Regions from separate parts of the Streptomyces sp. NPDC005181 genome, predicted to be linked through region 2. Evidence: riboswitches for the same ligand, from Rfam matches in the RefSeq annotation. Region 2 holds a riboswitch; the other holds the start of a gene.
The links. A riboswitch is a leader RNA that binds a small molecule or an ion and turns the genes downstream of it on or off. The one in region 2 is predicted to bind cobalamin.

Region 1 (7,861 bases), on a different contig from region 2:
AGGCCACTCGGGCCATCCCGCCGCAGGCTGGTCCGCCACCGCCCGCCACCACGGCTCGACCGCGGGACGGGCGGCCGGCTCGAACGGGTCACCCGGCCGGGGCGCGGCAGAGGCGAAGCCGGCCTCGTGGGCAGCGATCATCGTCCGGTCGGCAGGTTCGGCCCACGGATGGAAGGCCAGGTTGAAGGTGCCCCAGTGGATCGGCAGCATCAGGCCGCTGGGCTTCCCGCCCTGGAGATCGAGGTGAGCGCGGACACCCTCGTCGGGTGTCATGTGAATGTCGGGCCAGAAACCGGTCACGGCCTTGCCGCCGGCCTCGCCCTCCCGCTCATCTCCGCCTGCGCCGCGCAGCAGCATGAACGCGCCGAAGGCGAACGACGGTCGAGCCCGCCTTCGCAACCCCCAACGCTACCCCACCTGGCTGGGGAGCCTGGAACGCCTCCGATTCATGGATGCAGTGTTGCCTCGCCCTTGACGAGGATGCCAGTGCGCTGGCCCGGGCGTACGGCGACGGGCCCGGCGACCCGGATGCCGACGGGGCTCTCCAGGCCCTCGACGGAGACGGTGACCATGGCGTCGTGGCCGTAGAAGGTCACGTCGGTGACGGTGCCCTGTGCGGCATTCGCGGTTTCGGTGAGCTGGAGTTGCTCGGGCCGCAGCAGGACGGTGCCCTCGCTCCGGCCTACGGGGGGCGCCACGAGGGGAAGGTGACCGAGTGCGGTCGTTGCGGTGCCGTGGTCGGCGGTGCCGGGGATGAGTACGGCGTCGCCGACGAAGCGCGCCACCCAGGTGTCGGCGGGGTGGCGGTAAACCTGTTGCGGCGTGTCGCACTGACCACCGCGGCCGTCCCGTACGACGGCGACGAGGTCGGCCGTGGAGAGGGCTTCCTGCTGGTCGTGGGTGACCAGCAGGGCGGTGGCTCCGGTGGCGCGCAGGGCGGCTCGGACATCTGCCCGGACACCGGTGCGCAGGGCGCTGTCGAGGGCGTTGAACGGTTCGTCCAGCAGGACCAGGGCGGGTTCCGGCGCCAAGGCGCGGGCCAGGGCGATGCGCTGCTGCTGGCCGCCGGACAGCTCGTGCGGCATCCGGCCGCCGTAACCGTCGAGGCCGACGAGTTCGAGCATCTCCTCCGTGCGGCTGCGGCGCTCGGCGCGGTCGTGGCCGTTCAGCCCGAAGGCAACGTTGCGGGCGACGCTCAAGTGCGGGAAGAGCGCGCCCTCTTGGGGGACGATGCCGATGCGGCGGCGCTCCGGGGGAAGGTGGACTCCGGGGCCGGACAGGGTGCGCCCACCGACGGTCACGGTGCCTGCGCCGGTGCGCAGGAATCCGGCGATGATGCGGAGCAGGGTGGTCTTGCCGCAGCCGGAGGGGCCGTTTCGCTGTCCACGCTCGCGAGCTTGGCGGCGCAGCTCCACCCGAGCAGCCGGAGTACCGCCCGCCGGCTTTGTTGGTGAGTTACGAGAGCGCCTGTAGTTCAGCGGCAAGAGCTCCCTCTTCCACGGGGGCTCTGCACGACGAAAGGGCCCGGGTGCTGCCGAAGTCCAAGGTCGATCTGTACGCGGCGATTCGCCGTGATGCGCGTCAGGGCGTCGGGTTCCTGACCGTGCAGAAGGCGTTGTCGTCGGCATGGCCACCGGTATCGGCGACTCGGGCCTGTCACCGTGCTCGGCCAGGAGCTCCAGCAGCATTCGGTAGCCAGCCGCGTCGTCACTGATCCGGCGCTTGGCCAGCAGCTCTCCAGCCCCGTCGACCAGCGCGATGTCGTGGTGTCGTTCCGCCCAGTCGATCCCGCAAAACACGGTCATGCCTCTCCCATCCTCGAGCGTCTACGCAGGTCACGAGCACATGCGGGTCACGCGGCGTCCTAATCCCAGGACTCGATCGGTCCGCCATCTCGGTAGCCGTTCGTGACACCAGCGCACCCCAGGGGCCTCTGCCTGCGCCAGAGCTCGCAGCTCGCGGAGGTGAACAGGAGGTCGCCCTGCGGCGGGCTCGCGCCACGGCGACAACGAACGACGCACGCGGGCGGGTTTCACGGAACTTGGAGACGCCGGATCCGCGCCGCTCTCTCGTAAGACCTCACGGGCCGGGGAGATTCCCAGGCGTCTGCCCGGCGCCCGCACGCTCCGTGAAACCCGCCCACACCGTGACAGCGCCGCTCTATCGGGAGGCCTTATCAGCCAGGGGTCTTACAGGCGTCCGTCACGCCAGACGGCCCAGAAGCCGAACTGCAGCCCTCTGGAACCACCTTCACAACGGATTAGTTAGCCTCGCCGTTTCACTTGGCGTGAGACCGGTTGCTGGCCGGGAACGCGAAAGTGCCTTCAGAGCTGGGACGATGAACCTTGTCGAGGGTTTCTGTCGGTCCAGGTGGAGGGCACTTTCTACGTGCAAGGTATCGGTTCGCGTCCCAAGCTCCATGTCTCCGCTGACGGTTCGGGGGTGGCTCTGCCGCCCAGCAGCCCCAACTGAAACGGCGAGGCTAAATCCAATACCGGGGTATTGAGGCTAAATCTGACCCAGCGGTTATTGCCGTGCAGCTCGAACCGGAGTTCCATACCCTGCCCGGATGATAGAGAACTCCGAGAGGCTCATGCAGGTACGCGCGGGATTCGAGAGGGTCCATGTGGAGCTCCACTGGTACGATGGCCCCAGGAAGGGGATTGCCGATGTCCAGGGGTCACCGCACTACTTCGAGGCGATTCATGACTACTGGCATCCCGACGATCCCTACGACGACGAGTACCTTGTGTGGCCAGTCGACGAAGCGTCGCTCTCCCTGGAGCATGAACAGTCAGCGGTAGCCGCCGACTGGCGCGAGCGCGCGGCCGAGGGCAGCCCGACGACGGGCCCGCCTGTCGACATTTTCCACGGTGGGGTCGACAGGTGCTACGACGAGTTGCAGGCGTTGCTCGGGCCTCGGCGGAAGGCACCCGCTGACGCGCGGCGGCTGGTGGCCGAGTGGAAGACCCCCGCAGAGGACCGGGACGACGTGGAAGCGCCCGCCTACATGGTCAGGTGGCGCCAGGAACGTTGAGGCCGGTGGCGCGCGAAGTCGGCGAGTCCGTTGATCCAGCCGGCCCCGAGGCATTCAGGTCAGAGCCCATCCCGCCCGCCGCCAGGGCCTGCTCGTCGATCTCCGTGATCACGGCCACAGCGGAAGCATGACAGTCGCGACTTGGGTTGTCCGTCAAGCCGTCTCGCCATGCGGACTCTGGCCAAAATCGGTCAGATGAGGGTGGATGCGGCACGCATGCGTCCGGGATCACACCGTGCGGAAGTCCGAGTGGCGTGAGCGGGGCGACACGGGTGACGCGCACAGGTTGAGCGCCCGCAGCGCCATCACTGCTGGTCGAAGTCGATCGTCACGCCGCTGCACACAGGGTGTGTCCGGCAGGCCAGGACGTAGCCAGCTTCGATCTCTGATGCCTCCAGGTCGCAGTCCTCGAGTCGTACAGGGCCTCCGGAGGATTTGGCACGGCAGGTGCCACATATGCCTTCGCGGCACGAGTAGGCGAGGTCGATACCGGCACGCAGACCGGCATCGAGAACGGTTTCGGCCTCGCTGACCATCACGGTGTTCTTCGCGCCTCGGTCGATCAGCGTCACCTCGTGGGACCGGCTCGCGCTCCTGTCTACGTCAGACGAGGGGGAGCTCGGCGGTGCACCGCCTGCGGTGAACCGTTCGCTGTGAATGCGTTCCGCGGCAAGACCCCCGTCGGTCAGGGCGCTGCGCACGCCGCTGACGAGCGCCTCCGGGCCGCACATGAATGCTTCGTCCGCTTCACCGGCGAGACCGAGTACCTCCGTCAGTTCACAGAACTTCTCACGGGTGAGGCGCCCTTGGAACAGCGGGTCGACGGTCTGGGAACGACTGAGGACGTGGACCACTCTCAGGCGCTCGGCGTACTTCTCCTCCAGGTGGGCGAGTTCCTCTCGGAAGATCGTCGAGGCATCGTCCCGGTTGCCGTAAACAAGGGTGCACCGGCTGCGCGGCTCCATGACCAGGGTGCTCTTGACGATGGAGAGGATCGGGGTGATGCCGCTTCCGGCCGCGATTCCCAGCACGTGGCGAGAGCGGAACGGGTTGAGGTCGATCGCGCAGCGTCCGCTGGGGGCGCCGACTTCCACCTCGTCGCCCGCCCGCAGGGAGGTGTTCACCCATCGGGACATGCGGCCCGCCGACTGCGCTTTGACAGCTACGCGCAACTCGCCGTCGGCGATGCCACTGCATATGGAGTACGGGCGGCGGAGCTCCGCGCCGTCGAGCACGGTCTTCAGCGTGAGGTGCTGGCCAGGGCGGAAGGTGAATTCAGACGAGAGGTCGTCGGGGACCTCGAAGGCCACGGACACGGTGTCGGCCGTCTCCTGCCGGACGTCGGCGACCTTGAGCCGGTGGAATCCGCGGTGCTGCGCCGACTCGGTTGGGGCAGGCGTACGGGCTGCGGTGTGCCGGACACGCCGCCCGGCGGCCAACCGGTACACGACGAGGAAGACGAAGGCCGCGCCGATGAGGGCTCCGCTGTACTGCACCAGCGGTCCGCCCGCATCACTGCCCGCGGTGAAGGTGTGCGCGGTGGCCGACACGAACACCACGAAGGCGGTGCGGTGGACGTAGCGCCATATCCGTTCCGGGAGTTTGGACTTGAGCAGCGAGGTGGTCTGAACGGCAGCCAGGAAGTACAGGGCGAGCACACCGCACGCCTGGGCAATGGGATTCGCCTCACGGGCGAACGGAACCAGCAACTGCATCCAGCCGAAGGACAGCTCGGGGTCGAGTACGAGCGCGGCCAGGTGCAGGACCGTGAAGGTCAGGGACAGGCCGCCCAACCAGCGGTGCAGGTCCAGCAGCCAAGCGGGGGCCGGCCGGCCCCCCAGCACTCGGGTGGAGAGCAGTAGTCCCCAGAGCGCCGCCAGGGAGACCAGCCACCACGCGGTCAACCCGGTGGCGCGAGCCACGTACCACCACAGCCGGGGGTCCATCGTGTGTACCTTTCGAGAGTGCCGACGCGTCGGCTGGGGGATGCAGGGACAGGCCCGCTCGCCGTGCAGGCGTGTCGAGCACGTGGAACGGGGCTGGGGATCGTGCTGCCCCTGCGCTTCTGCGGGCATAAGGACTGTCGGAGCGCTCCGTGAGGCCGACGAGTCCGCTCGTCAGCTTGAAGTCCGCAACTCGCGCTCTGCGTATGCCAGACCGACGTATCGCCGCACGATCGTGACGATCCGCACCGGATGCTCCGACGGGGCGGGCTGCGCCTCGCCCCCCGATGGCTCCTGTGCCTCACGCCGATCACCTTGCTCCTGATGACGGACGGCGTCCTTGGCGTGCTGGGTAGAGGCGAACTCAGCCACCAACAGCAGTGTGACCGCCAGACTTGCGCCTCCGATCAGCGTCCGGGCCACGGCAGCCGGACGCCGACGCCTGCCGACGCGATCAGTCATCGTCCTCGTCCTCGCCGTGCTTCTCGTTGTCGCCGGAGTCGCGGACGCCTTGACCATGCTCGCCCTTCTTGTCCTTCATGTCCTTCTTGTCTTTCTTGCTTTCTTCCTTGTACTCCACTTCGACGGGTCTCACCGGGTCGGCGGGGCGGGTCGCCGCCGGCTTCGGCGAGCCGACGGCCCGACTCAACACCGTCGACCCGTTGGTCCCGATACCCTCCGCGTCCGAGGCTCGCCACTCGGGCGAGGGCGGTTCAGTCGGGATGTCCACGTATCGAGTGACCTCAACCGTCGGCACTGGACTGGGTGTTACAGGTGGCGTGGAAGCGGCGCCCGGCGGCTTGAGGCCAGCCGTGTTCGGCGCCGGCTGACCCGTAAGAGTGGCCACGACGACGATGCCCGAAGCGCCGACGGCCACTACGGCGCCCGCCAGAGCGAGAGCACGACGATGTTCCACGAATTTCCTCCAGAGTGTTCCGAGCAGCCGAAAACGTCAGCCTTGGCTCGCGGGGATGGTTCCGATCCGCCCTCTCCCACACACGCGAGGGCGAGGTCTCGGCCCGCCAGACACATCGGCGCACCGGGAACCGGACGCGGTGAGGCGCGACTGACAGAGACCTTCTGTCGAACGTGAGTTGGCCGGGACCGCGCAAGAGAGCGGTTGGATGGGGCGAAGGTGTGCTCACCCGTGCACGTACGGGTGCGGGAACGGGGAGCAGTCGACCTTCTGCTCGCCCGTCGGCGGTTGCGGCTAGCCGAGCATCAGCCCGCTGAGAAGCGTGGCGCGGGAAAAGGCCGACGTCGCGGGCGGCAGGGTCCCTGCGGACCAGGCGGCGAATCCGGCTGCGGTGGGCAGCGCCACAGCAAACCTCCTTGGGGAACACGCGTCCCGTTCGATGGAGCATGCACGACAACGCGGGGTCTGACTCACCGATGGACACCATCCCTGGGGAGGCGACGCCGGTTCACAGTGGCGCGACCGTGCCGGTATCTCACCGGACTTCCGCGCGCTGTCGTTTCAACGTCGAAAACGTACCGCCCAGCGCTACTTTCAGCCAAGGGCGCATGGGGGCGCCATTCGTCACACTAACGACGGGCGTGCGCCCCGCGCAGCTGCGCTGAATCTCCGTCAGGCACCGTGCGCTGGAACACACGCCAGATCGTGCCGCAGCCACATGATCCCTGGCCCGCGTCCCGCCCCGGGGAGCACGTCCGGAATCACACGGCGGCGGAGTGCAGAGTCGCCTCCCCCATCACCTCGATGCCTGTGCGCTCCCCGGGCCGGGTGGCGGCCGGGCTGGGGACCCGGACGTCGATGGGCTCGTCGATGCCGTCCACAGCAACGGTGACCATGGCGTCGTGACCGTAGAAGCGAACGTCGGTCACCATGCCACTGGCTTCGGCCGCATCCGGGGCAGTCAGTCGGAGCTGCTCGGGCCGGAGCAGCACCACGCCCTCGCGGACCCTGCCGGGCGGCTCCGTCAGTCGGATGCGGCCCAGCACGGTGGCCGCCATGTCTTGGTCCGCAGTGCCGGTGACGAGTACCGCGTCACCGACGAAGGCGGCGACCCAGGGGTTGGCGGGACGGCTGTATACCTCGTGCGGTGTGTCGCATTGGGCCACGCGGCCGTCCCGTACGACGGCGACGAAGTCGGCTGTGGAGAGGGCCTCCTGCTGGTCGTGGGTGACGAGCAGGGCGGTGGCTCCGGTGGCGCGCAGGGCTGCGCGTACGTCGGCCCGTACGCCGGTGCGCAGGGCGGCGTCGAGGGCGTTGAACGGCTCGTCGAGGAGGACAAGGGCGGGTTCCGGTGCCAGGGCCCGCGCCAGGGCGATGCGCTGCTGCTGGCCTCCGGATAGCTCGTGCGGCATGCGGTCGCCGTAGCCGGCCAGACCGACGAGTTCGAGCATCTCCTCCGTGCGCCGTCGGCGGGCGGCCCGGTCGAGGCCGGTCAGGCCGAAGGCGACGTTGCGGGCCACGCTCAGGTGCGGGAAGAGCGCGCCTTCCTGGGGCACGATGCCGATGCGGCGGCGTTCGGGCGGAAGGTGGACTCCGGGGCCGCTGAGTGCGCGTCCGTCGAGGGTGACGGTACCCTCGTCGGCGCGCAGGAAGCCCGCGATGATGCGCAGCAGCGTGGTCTTGCCGCAGCCCGAGGGACCGAGGACAGCGGTCAGTGCACCGCCGGGGACGGTGAGGTCGAGGCCGTCGAGGACCGGCGCCGCGCCGGGGCCGTACGCCTTGGCCAGTCCGGCGATCTGCAGGTCGGTCATGTGCGGTGCCTTCCGAGGAGGTAGGACGGGATGGCGGCCAGCAGGATCAGCGCCGCGGCGTAGGGCGCGGCGGCGGCGAAGGATCCGGTGCCGGTTTCCGTCCAGAGACGGGTGGCCAGGGTGTCCATGCCGGTGGGGCGCAGCAGGAGGGTCG
Region 2 (7,861 bases):
ACGCCCTCGCCCAGCTGCACTTCCGCGGCCGCGGCGCCCTCTTCGGCACCCTGCTGCTGGTCCAGATGATCCCGTTCCAGCTGCTGATGCTGCCGCTGTACGTCCTGGTCGTCCGCGACTACGGCCTCGGCGACAACTACCTCGGCATGATCCTGCCGTTCGCGATCAACTCGACCGCGGTCTTCCTCTTCCGCCAGTTCTTCCTCCAGATGCCGGCCTCGCTCTTCGAGGCGGCCCGCATCGACGGCGCCGGAGAACTGCAGATCCTCGTCCGGATCGCCATTCCGATGGCCCGGCCCGCACTGCTCAGCGGCATCCTGTTGACCTTCATCGGCCCCTGGAACGAATTCCTCTGGCCCTTCCTCGTCACCAAGAACACCGATATGCAGCCGCTGGCCGTCTCCCTGGCCAGCTTCCTCAGCAACCTTCAAGGCACGGTCGCCAACCCGACCGGCGCACTGATGGCCGGCGCCTGTGTGCTGGCCGCCCCCGCCGTGGCGCTGTTCCTCCTCTTCCAGCGCCACTTCACCTCCACCGAAATCGACTCCGGAACAAAGGGCTGAACCGCTCATGAGCACCCCCACCCCCACCCCCGCCCACATTCCCTTCCGTCTGGTCCGCAAGGGCCTCGTGATGTCGCCGCTGCCGGGCGAGTCCACGGAGGTCGAGGGCGTCCTCAACCCCGCCTCCGGCCGCACCCCCGACGGCAGGCTGCATCTGCTGCCGCGCCTGGTGGCCGACGGCAATGTCTCCCGCGTCGGCCTCGCGGAAGTCACCTTCACCGACGGGGTCCCCTCCGGCGTCGAGCGCCGCGGCGTGGTCCTCGCCCCCGACGAGGGCTGGGAGCGGGGCAAGAACAACGCCGGTGTCGAGGACCCCCGCGTCACGTGGATCCCCTCCCTCGGCAAGCACGTCATGTCGTACGTCGCCTACGGCCCGCTCGGCCCCAAGCCGGCTCTCGCCGTCTCGGACAACCTCACCGACTGGACCCGGCTCGGCCCCATCCAGTTCGCGTACCAGCCGGACCTCGACACCGACCTGAACCTCTTCCCGAACAAGGACGTCGTCCACTTCCCCGAGCCGGTCCCGGGCCCGGACGGCGAGCCGGCGTACGCGATGCTGCACCGCCCCATGTGGGACCTCGGCTGGTTCCGCCCCGGCGAGGGCGTCCACCTCCCGGCGGGAGTCACCGACGAGCGGCCCGGAATCTGGATCTCGTACGTTCCGGTCGCCGAGGTCGAGCAGGACATCCGCGCCCTCACCCGTCCGCGGCAGCACCGTCTGGTGGCCCTCTCCGAGTACCCCTGGGAGTCGCTGAAGATCGGTGGCGGTCCGGCGCCGATCCGCGTGGAAGAGGGCTGGCTGCTCATTCACCACGGTGTGTCCGGCTCCATCGACGACCCCTTCGCGCAGAACCAGAAGGTGTCCTACGCCGCCGGCGCGATGATCCTCGACCCGGCCGACCCGTCGCAGGTCATCGCACGCTCCGACCAGCCGCTGATGGCACCCGAGACGGAGGAGGAGCGCTCCGGCACCGTCCCGAACGTCGTCTTCCCCACCGCCATCGAGGAGGTCGACGGCAAGCTGTACGTCTTCTACGGCATGGCCGACGCGCACATCGGAGTCGCCCTCCTGGAGCGCACCTCGTGACGGTGCCGTCCCTCGGCCTCGGGCTGGTCGGCTGCGGATCGTTCGGGGCGTATGTCCTGGACGCCGTGGCCGGCCTGGCCGGTCTGCACATCGCTGCCGTCGCCGACCCCGAGCCGTCGCGCGCGACGCCGCTCGGCGACCGTCACGGCGTCGCCGTCCTGGACGGGCTCGACGCCCTGCTCGGCACCGAAGGCGTGGACATCATTGCCATCGCCACCCCGCCGGCCACCCACGCGGAGATGGCCATCGCCGCCCTGCGCGCCGGCAAGCACGTCTTCTGCGAGAAGCCGCTCGCCACCACCACCGAGGACGCCGCCCGGGTGCGCGACCAGGCGGACCGCTCGGCCGGCACGCTCGTCGTCGACCACGTGCTGCGTTACAACCCCCTGCTGCGCGCCGTCCAGCAGCTCATCGCCGAAGGCCTGCTGGACCCGCCCCGCCGCTTCCTCTTCGAGAACGACGCAGCCGACCAGGACCTCGGCCCCGACCACTGGTTCTGGGACCCGGAGCACAGCGGCGGCATCTTCGTCGAGCACGGCGTCCACTTCTTCGACGCGGCCCGTGCGCTGCTGGGCAGCGAGCCCGAATCGGTCCGTGCGACCGCGGTACGCCGCCCCGGCGGCCCCGTCGACATGGTGATCGCGGACGCCGTACACCCGGGCGGAGTGCTCGCCACCCATCTGCACTCCTTCACTCACGCCCACCGCTGCGAACGCCAGCTGATGCGCCTGGACCACGGCTTCGCCGAGACCCGCATCACCGGGTGGATCCCGACGTACGCCACCGTCACGGCCTGGGCGGACGATCAGGAAGCCGCGCGCTGGGAGCAACTCCCGGACAGGTCTCGCCAGTTGCTGGCCGTTCCGGGATCTCGTCCGCACGGCGGCGAGCGCATCACGGTCACCGTGCACCGTGATGCGGGCGACGCCGCCCCTGCCCGCGGCAGGGGTACGGAACGCACCGTCCCGCACCGCGTCGAGGCCGTGATCGACCTCGGCGGCGAGCCCTGCAAGCCGTATGTGTACGCGGAGAGCGTGCGGGCCGCCATTGCCGACCTGCTGCACAGCGCCGCCGAAGGCGGCGCACCGGTCGCGGATGCCTACGCGGGACTGACCGCCGTGGCCGTGGCCCGGGCAGCGACGCTCGCAGCCGAGTCCGGCACGGAGCAGAAGGTCGTCCTTCCCGCGCGGCCCGCCCCTGTTCCCGGGCCGGCCGTCGCCCTCTCCGAGGGAGGCGCCGCATGACCTGGTGGCGGCACGCCGTGTGCTACGAGGTCTACCCCCGGTCCTTCGCCGACTCGAACGGCGACGGGACCGGGGACCTGCCGGGCGTGACCGAACGCCTCGGTCACCTCAGGGACCTGGGCGCCGACGCGGTATGGATCACCCCCTGCTACCCGTCCCCCCTGGCCGACGGCGGCTACGACATCGCCGACTACACGGGTATCGCGCCGGACCTCGGCACGCTCGACGACTTCGGCACGCTCACCCGGCACGCCCACGGACTCGGCCTGAAGGTCATCGTCGACCTGGTCCCCAACCACACCTCCGACGCGCACCCGTGGTTCCAGGAGGCGCTGTCGGGGGGACCGGGCTCCGCGGCCCGCGACCGCTACCTCTTCCGCCGCGGGCAGGGACCGGACGGCGCGCTGCCCCCGAACGACTGGCAGTCGGCGTTCGGAGGTCCGGCCTGGACCCGTATCTCCGACGGCGACTGGTACCTCCACCTGCACGCCCCCGAACAGCCGGACCTCAACTGGCGCAACCCGCAGGTGCGTTCCGACTTCGCCGACGTCCTGCGGTTCTGGCTGGACCAGGGCGTGGACGGCTTCCGCGTGGACGTGGCCCACGCCCTCTTCAAGGCCGAGGGCCTGCCCGACGCGGGTCCCGGCCAGCACCAGGACCCGCTCCGTAACCACCTCATGCCCTACTACGACCAGGAGGAGCTGCACCCTCTCTACCGCGAGTGGCGCGCCCTTCTCAGCGCCCACCCGGCCCCGCCGGGTGCCGTCGCCCCGACGGGCCGTGTGCTGGTGGCCGAGTCCGCCGTCTTCGCACCGGAACGCCTCGCCCGGTACATACGTCCGGACGAAATGCAGCAGGCCTTCAACTTCGCCTTCCTGGAAGCGCCTTGGGAGGCACAGGCGCTGCGCGGCGTCATCGACGAGTCCCTCGCGGCCACCGCTTCCGTGGACGCACCCGTCACCTGGGTTCTCTCCAGCCATGACGCGGTACGCCCCGTCACCCGCTACGGATCCGAGCTGCGGGCCCGCTCCGCAGCCCTGCTGATGCTGGCCCTCCCCGGAGCCGCCTACCTCTATCAGGGCGAGGAACTCGGCCTGCCCCAGGCCGCTGTCCCCGACGACCGCATACGCGACCCGCTCTGGGAACGCTCCGGTCACACCGACCGGGGACGCGACGGCGCCCGCGCCCCGATTCCCTGGTCCGGCAGCCGGCCACCCTACGGCTTCACCACTGCCGCCCCGGACGACTGCTGGCTTCCCCAGCCGGAGGGCTGGGCCCTCCACACGGTGGAGGCCCAGCTGGCCGACCCGCACTCCACCCTCGCGCTCTACCGCGCCGCGCTGCTTCTGCGGCGCGAGCACCCGGCCGAGGCCCACGCAACCCTGCGCTGGTACACCGCTCCCGGCGACCGCTGCCTCGCTTTCCGGCGGGGCGAGTTGGGGTGCGTAGTGAATCTCGGACCCGATCCGCTGCCACTCGACACCCTCGGTCTGCCCGGCCGCCCCGTACTGAGCAGCGCCCCCCTGCACGGGCGCACTCTCCCGCCGGACGCTGCCGTCTGGCTCACCACCAAGGAAGAAAGCGGTCACTCCCATGGCTGATCTGTCACAGCTCGTCAAGGCATACGACGTACGAGGGGTGGTTCCCGACCAGTGGGACGAGTCGCTGGCGGAGCTGTTCGGGGCGGCCTTCGTACAGGTCGTGGGCGCAGAAGCGATCGTGATCGGGCATGACATGCGGCCCTCGTCGCCCGGGCTCGCGGCCGCCTTCGCGCGGGGCGCGTCGAACCGTGGCGCGGCGGTCACACTGATCGGGCTGTGCTCGACGGATCAGCTGTACTACGCGTCGGGGGCGCTGGATCTGCCGGGAGCGATGTTCACGGCCTCGCACAACCCGGCCCGGTACAACGGCATCAAGATGTGCCGTGCGGGCGCGACGCCGGTGGGCCAGGACACCGGCCTGTCCCGGATCCGTGAGCTGGTGGAGGCATGGCAGGAGTCGGGCGCACCGGAGCCGGTCGCGGTGCCGGGCGCGGTCGGTGAACGGGAGACCCTGCAGGACTACGCCGCCTACCTGCTCTCTCTGGTGGACGTGACGTCGATCCGGCCGCTGAAGGTGGTGGTGGATGCGGGCAACGGAATGGGCGGGCACACCGTGCCCACGGTCTTCGCGGGCCTCCCGCTGGATCTGGTCCCGATGTACTTCGAGCTGGACGGGACTTTCCCCCACCACGAGGCGAACCCGCTGAATCCGGCCAACATCGTCGACCTGCAGCAGCGGGTGCGTGACGAGGGCGCCGACCTCGGTATCGCGTTCGACGGAGACGCGGACCGCTGTTTCGTCGTCGACGAGCACGGCGATCCGGTCTCCCCGTCGGCGATCACCGCGCTGGTGGCTGTCCGGGAGCTGGCCCGCCACGGCGGCTCGGGTGTGGTCATCCACAATCTGATCACCTCGTGGTCGGTGCCGGAGGTGGTCCGTGAGCACGGCGGCACCCCGGTGCGTACGCGCGTCGGGCACTCCTTCATCAAGGCGGAGATGGCCCGGACCGGGGCGATCTTCGGGGGCGAGCATTCGGCGCACTACTACTTCCAGGACTTCTGGAACGCCGACACCGGCATGCTTGCCGCCCTGCATGTGCTGGCGGCGCTCGGTGGGCAGGACGGTCCGCTGTCCGCACTGGTCGCGGGGTACGACCGCTATGCCGCTTCCGGCGAGATCAACTCCACGGTTACCGACCGGGCCGGCCGCCTCGCCGCGCTCACCGCTGCCTACACCGGCCGTGAGGGAATCACCCTCGACGGACTCGACGGCCTGACCGTCACGGCAGCGGACTGGTGGTTCAACGTCCGCCCCTCCAACACCGAGCCGCTTCTCCGCCTGAACGTCGAAGCCCGGGACGAGGCCACCATGGCCAGGGTGCGTGATGAGGCTCTGGCGGTCATCAGGGACTGATCTCCTCTCCCACCGCTCCGCCCCTCCCGGCCCGCACGGGTGACGTACATCGCTGGCCCGGGCGCCCCCTCCACCCGGAAGGGGCGGGCTACGTCCCGGTAGAGTGGGCGAGTCGTCATCATGCCCGTTCAGGGGGAAGCCGGTGCAAATCCGGCACTGACCACGCAACCGTGAGCCGCTGACACAGCGGTGAGTCGGAATGCCCTGTCCGCGGTCGTGACCGGCTCGCGTCACCGGATCCCCCGGTGACCGGCACCGTCGAGGCATACGGGGCCGGAGCCTGGTGCCTGAGTGTGCCTGTGCCCGGTTCCCACCGCAGGAGAGGCCCAGCCCACCATGACCGTTCGCCGCACCGCAGCAACGCTCGCCGCCACCGCCACCGTGCTCTGTGCGGCCGCTGCCCCGGCCGCGGTGGCGGCGCCGTCTCCGTCGCCCACCCCGTCCGTCACGCTGCCGTCCGGGCTGTACGGCACCAAGGACCCGACGTACGACGGGGTCTGGAGGCAGTCGCTGGCCTTCATCGCCCAGCGGCTCGAAGGGGTCACGCCCGCGGCCGCGTCGGTGGAGTGGCTGACCGCCCAGCAGTGCGACAGCGGCGCCTACGCCTCGTACCGCGCAGATGTCAGCAAGCCGTGCGACGCGAAGACCATGACGGACACCAATGCCACCGCCGCCGCGGTCCAGGCGCTGGCCGAGGTCGGCGGGCACGGCGACATCGTCGACAACGGGGTCGACTGGCTGAAGTCCGTTCAGAACGAGGACGGCGGCTGGGGTTACAACCCGGGCTCGCCCAGCGACGCCAACTCCACCTCGATCGTGATCGGCGCACTGGCCAAGCAGGGCCAGCGGCTCGGCGATGTGACGACCAAGGGCGGCCACACACCGTACGACGCACTGCTCGAGCTGGCGATCCCGTGCGGCGGCAAGGACGGCGGCGCGTTCGCGTACCAGCCCGACAAGGCCGGGAAGCTCGTCGCCAACGCCGATGCCACCGCGGCAGGCGTGCTCGGTTCGATGGGCAAGGGGCTGGCCGCCTGGAACAACTCCACGTCCGAGGACAAGGCACCCACTTGCCACAAGGGCGCCGTCGTCAAGCCCGAGCAGGCCGCCCAGAACGGTGCCCACTATCTCGCGGGCGCCCTCGCGAAGACCGGCCACCTGAACCAGCCGCCGATGCCGGGCGCCACCGACACCACCGAGCAGCCCGACTTCGGCAACACCGCGGACGCGGTCGTCGCCCTGGCCGCCGCCGGCCACCAGGACAAGGCGGCCGACGCGCTCGGCTGGCTGAAGAAGAACGCCGTTCCCTGGGCGGTGGAGAACGGCCCCGCCGCCTACGCCCAGTTGGTCGTGGCCGCGCACACGACCGGCGCCGACGCCCGCGACTTCGGCGGTGTCGACCTGGTCGAGCGGCTGAACGCGACGGGACCCGCGCCGGCCTCCATCCACACGCCCTCGCCGGCCACGAGCGACTACGCGGCCCAGGACGGCACCAGCGACGACGCCGGTCTCGGGGTCTGGTGGCTCGTCGGTATCGGTCTCGCCGCCGGTGCCGGCGTCGGCTTCCTCATCAGCAGCCGCCGGAAGACCCCGCAGCTGTGAACCGAGCGGGGAATCGATTCGGGGGACGGACAGCGGGCGCCCTGCTGCTCGTTCTCGGCACCGTCCTGACCGTGCTCGGCGCGGGCACCGCCCACGCGGCCGGCTACCGCTACTGGTCGTTCTGGGAGGGCAAGGGGACGGCCTGGGCGTACGCCACCCAGGGCCCGTCGCTGGTCCGGCCCGACGACGGTGCGGTGCAGGGTTTCCGGTTCTCGGTGAGCGAGGACTCCCAGGACTCGGCGAAACCGCGCCGCGCCCCCGGCTTCGCGGCGATCTGCGCGGACACCCCCGCCAAGGACGGCACCAAGCGGGTCGCGCTCGTCATCGACGCCGGCACGGCGTCGGACGCCCCGGACGGGGAGACGCCGCCCGCACCGCGCACCGCATGCGCACAGGTCGCCACCGACGCG

Region 1: another riboswitch for cobalamin. It lies ahead of ABZV38_RS25970 (hypothetical protein); the one in region 2 lies ahead of ABZV38_RS15785 (prenyltransferase/squalene oxidase repeat-containing protein).

The regions. Positions count from the first base shown of each region.
Region 1 is NZ_JBEXID010000047.1:20,960-28,820, forward strand. Features, by position in the region: partial or broken gene ABZV38_RS25940 (MBL fold metallo-hydrolase) at 1-288, opposite strand, end outside; gene ABZV38_RS25945 (ABC transporter ATP-binding protein) at 447-1,415, opposite strand; partial or broken gene ABZV38_RS25950 (transposase) at 1,587-1,805, opposite strand; gene ABZV38_RS25955 (hypothetical protein) at 2,570-3,037, shown strand; gene ABZV38_RS25960 (2Fe-2S iron-sulfur cluster-binding protein) at 3,343-4,983, opposite strand; gene ABZV38_RS25965 (hypothetical protein) at 5,155-5,442, opposite strand; gene ABZV38_RS25970 (hypothetical protein) at 5,435-5,896, opposite strand; cobalamin riboswitch at 6,334-6,494, opposite strand; gene ABZV38_RS25975 (ABC transporter ATP-binding protein) at 6,658-7,707, opposite strand; gene ABZV38_RS25980 (iron ABC transporter permease) at 7,704-7,861, opposite strand, start outside.
Region 2 is NZ_JBEXID010000020.1:33,909-41,769, reverse strand. Features, by position in the region: gene ABZV38_RS15810 (carbohydrate ABC transporter permease) at 1-563, shown strand, start outside; gene ABZV38_RS15805 (glycosidase) at 571-1,650, shown strand; gene ABZV38_RS15800 (Gfo/Idh/MocA family oxidoreductase) at 1,647-2,894, shown strand; gene ABZV38_RS15795 (glycoside hydrolase family 13 protein) at 2,891-4,495, shown strand; gene ABZV38_RS15790 (phosphomannomutase/phosphoglucomutase) at 4,488-5,849, shown strand; cobalamin riboswitch at 5,942-6,076, shown strand; gene ABZV38_RS15785 (prenyltransferase/squalene oxidase repeat-containing protein) at 6,186-7,451, shown strand; gene ABZV38_RS15780 (SCO2322 family protein) at 7,493-7,861, shown strand, end outside.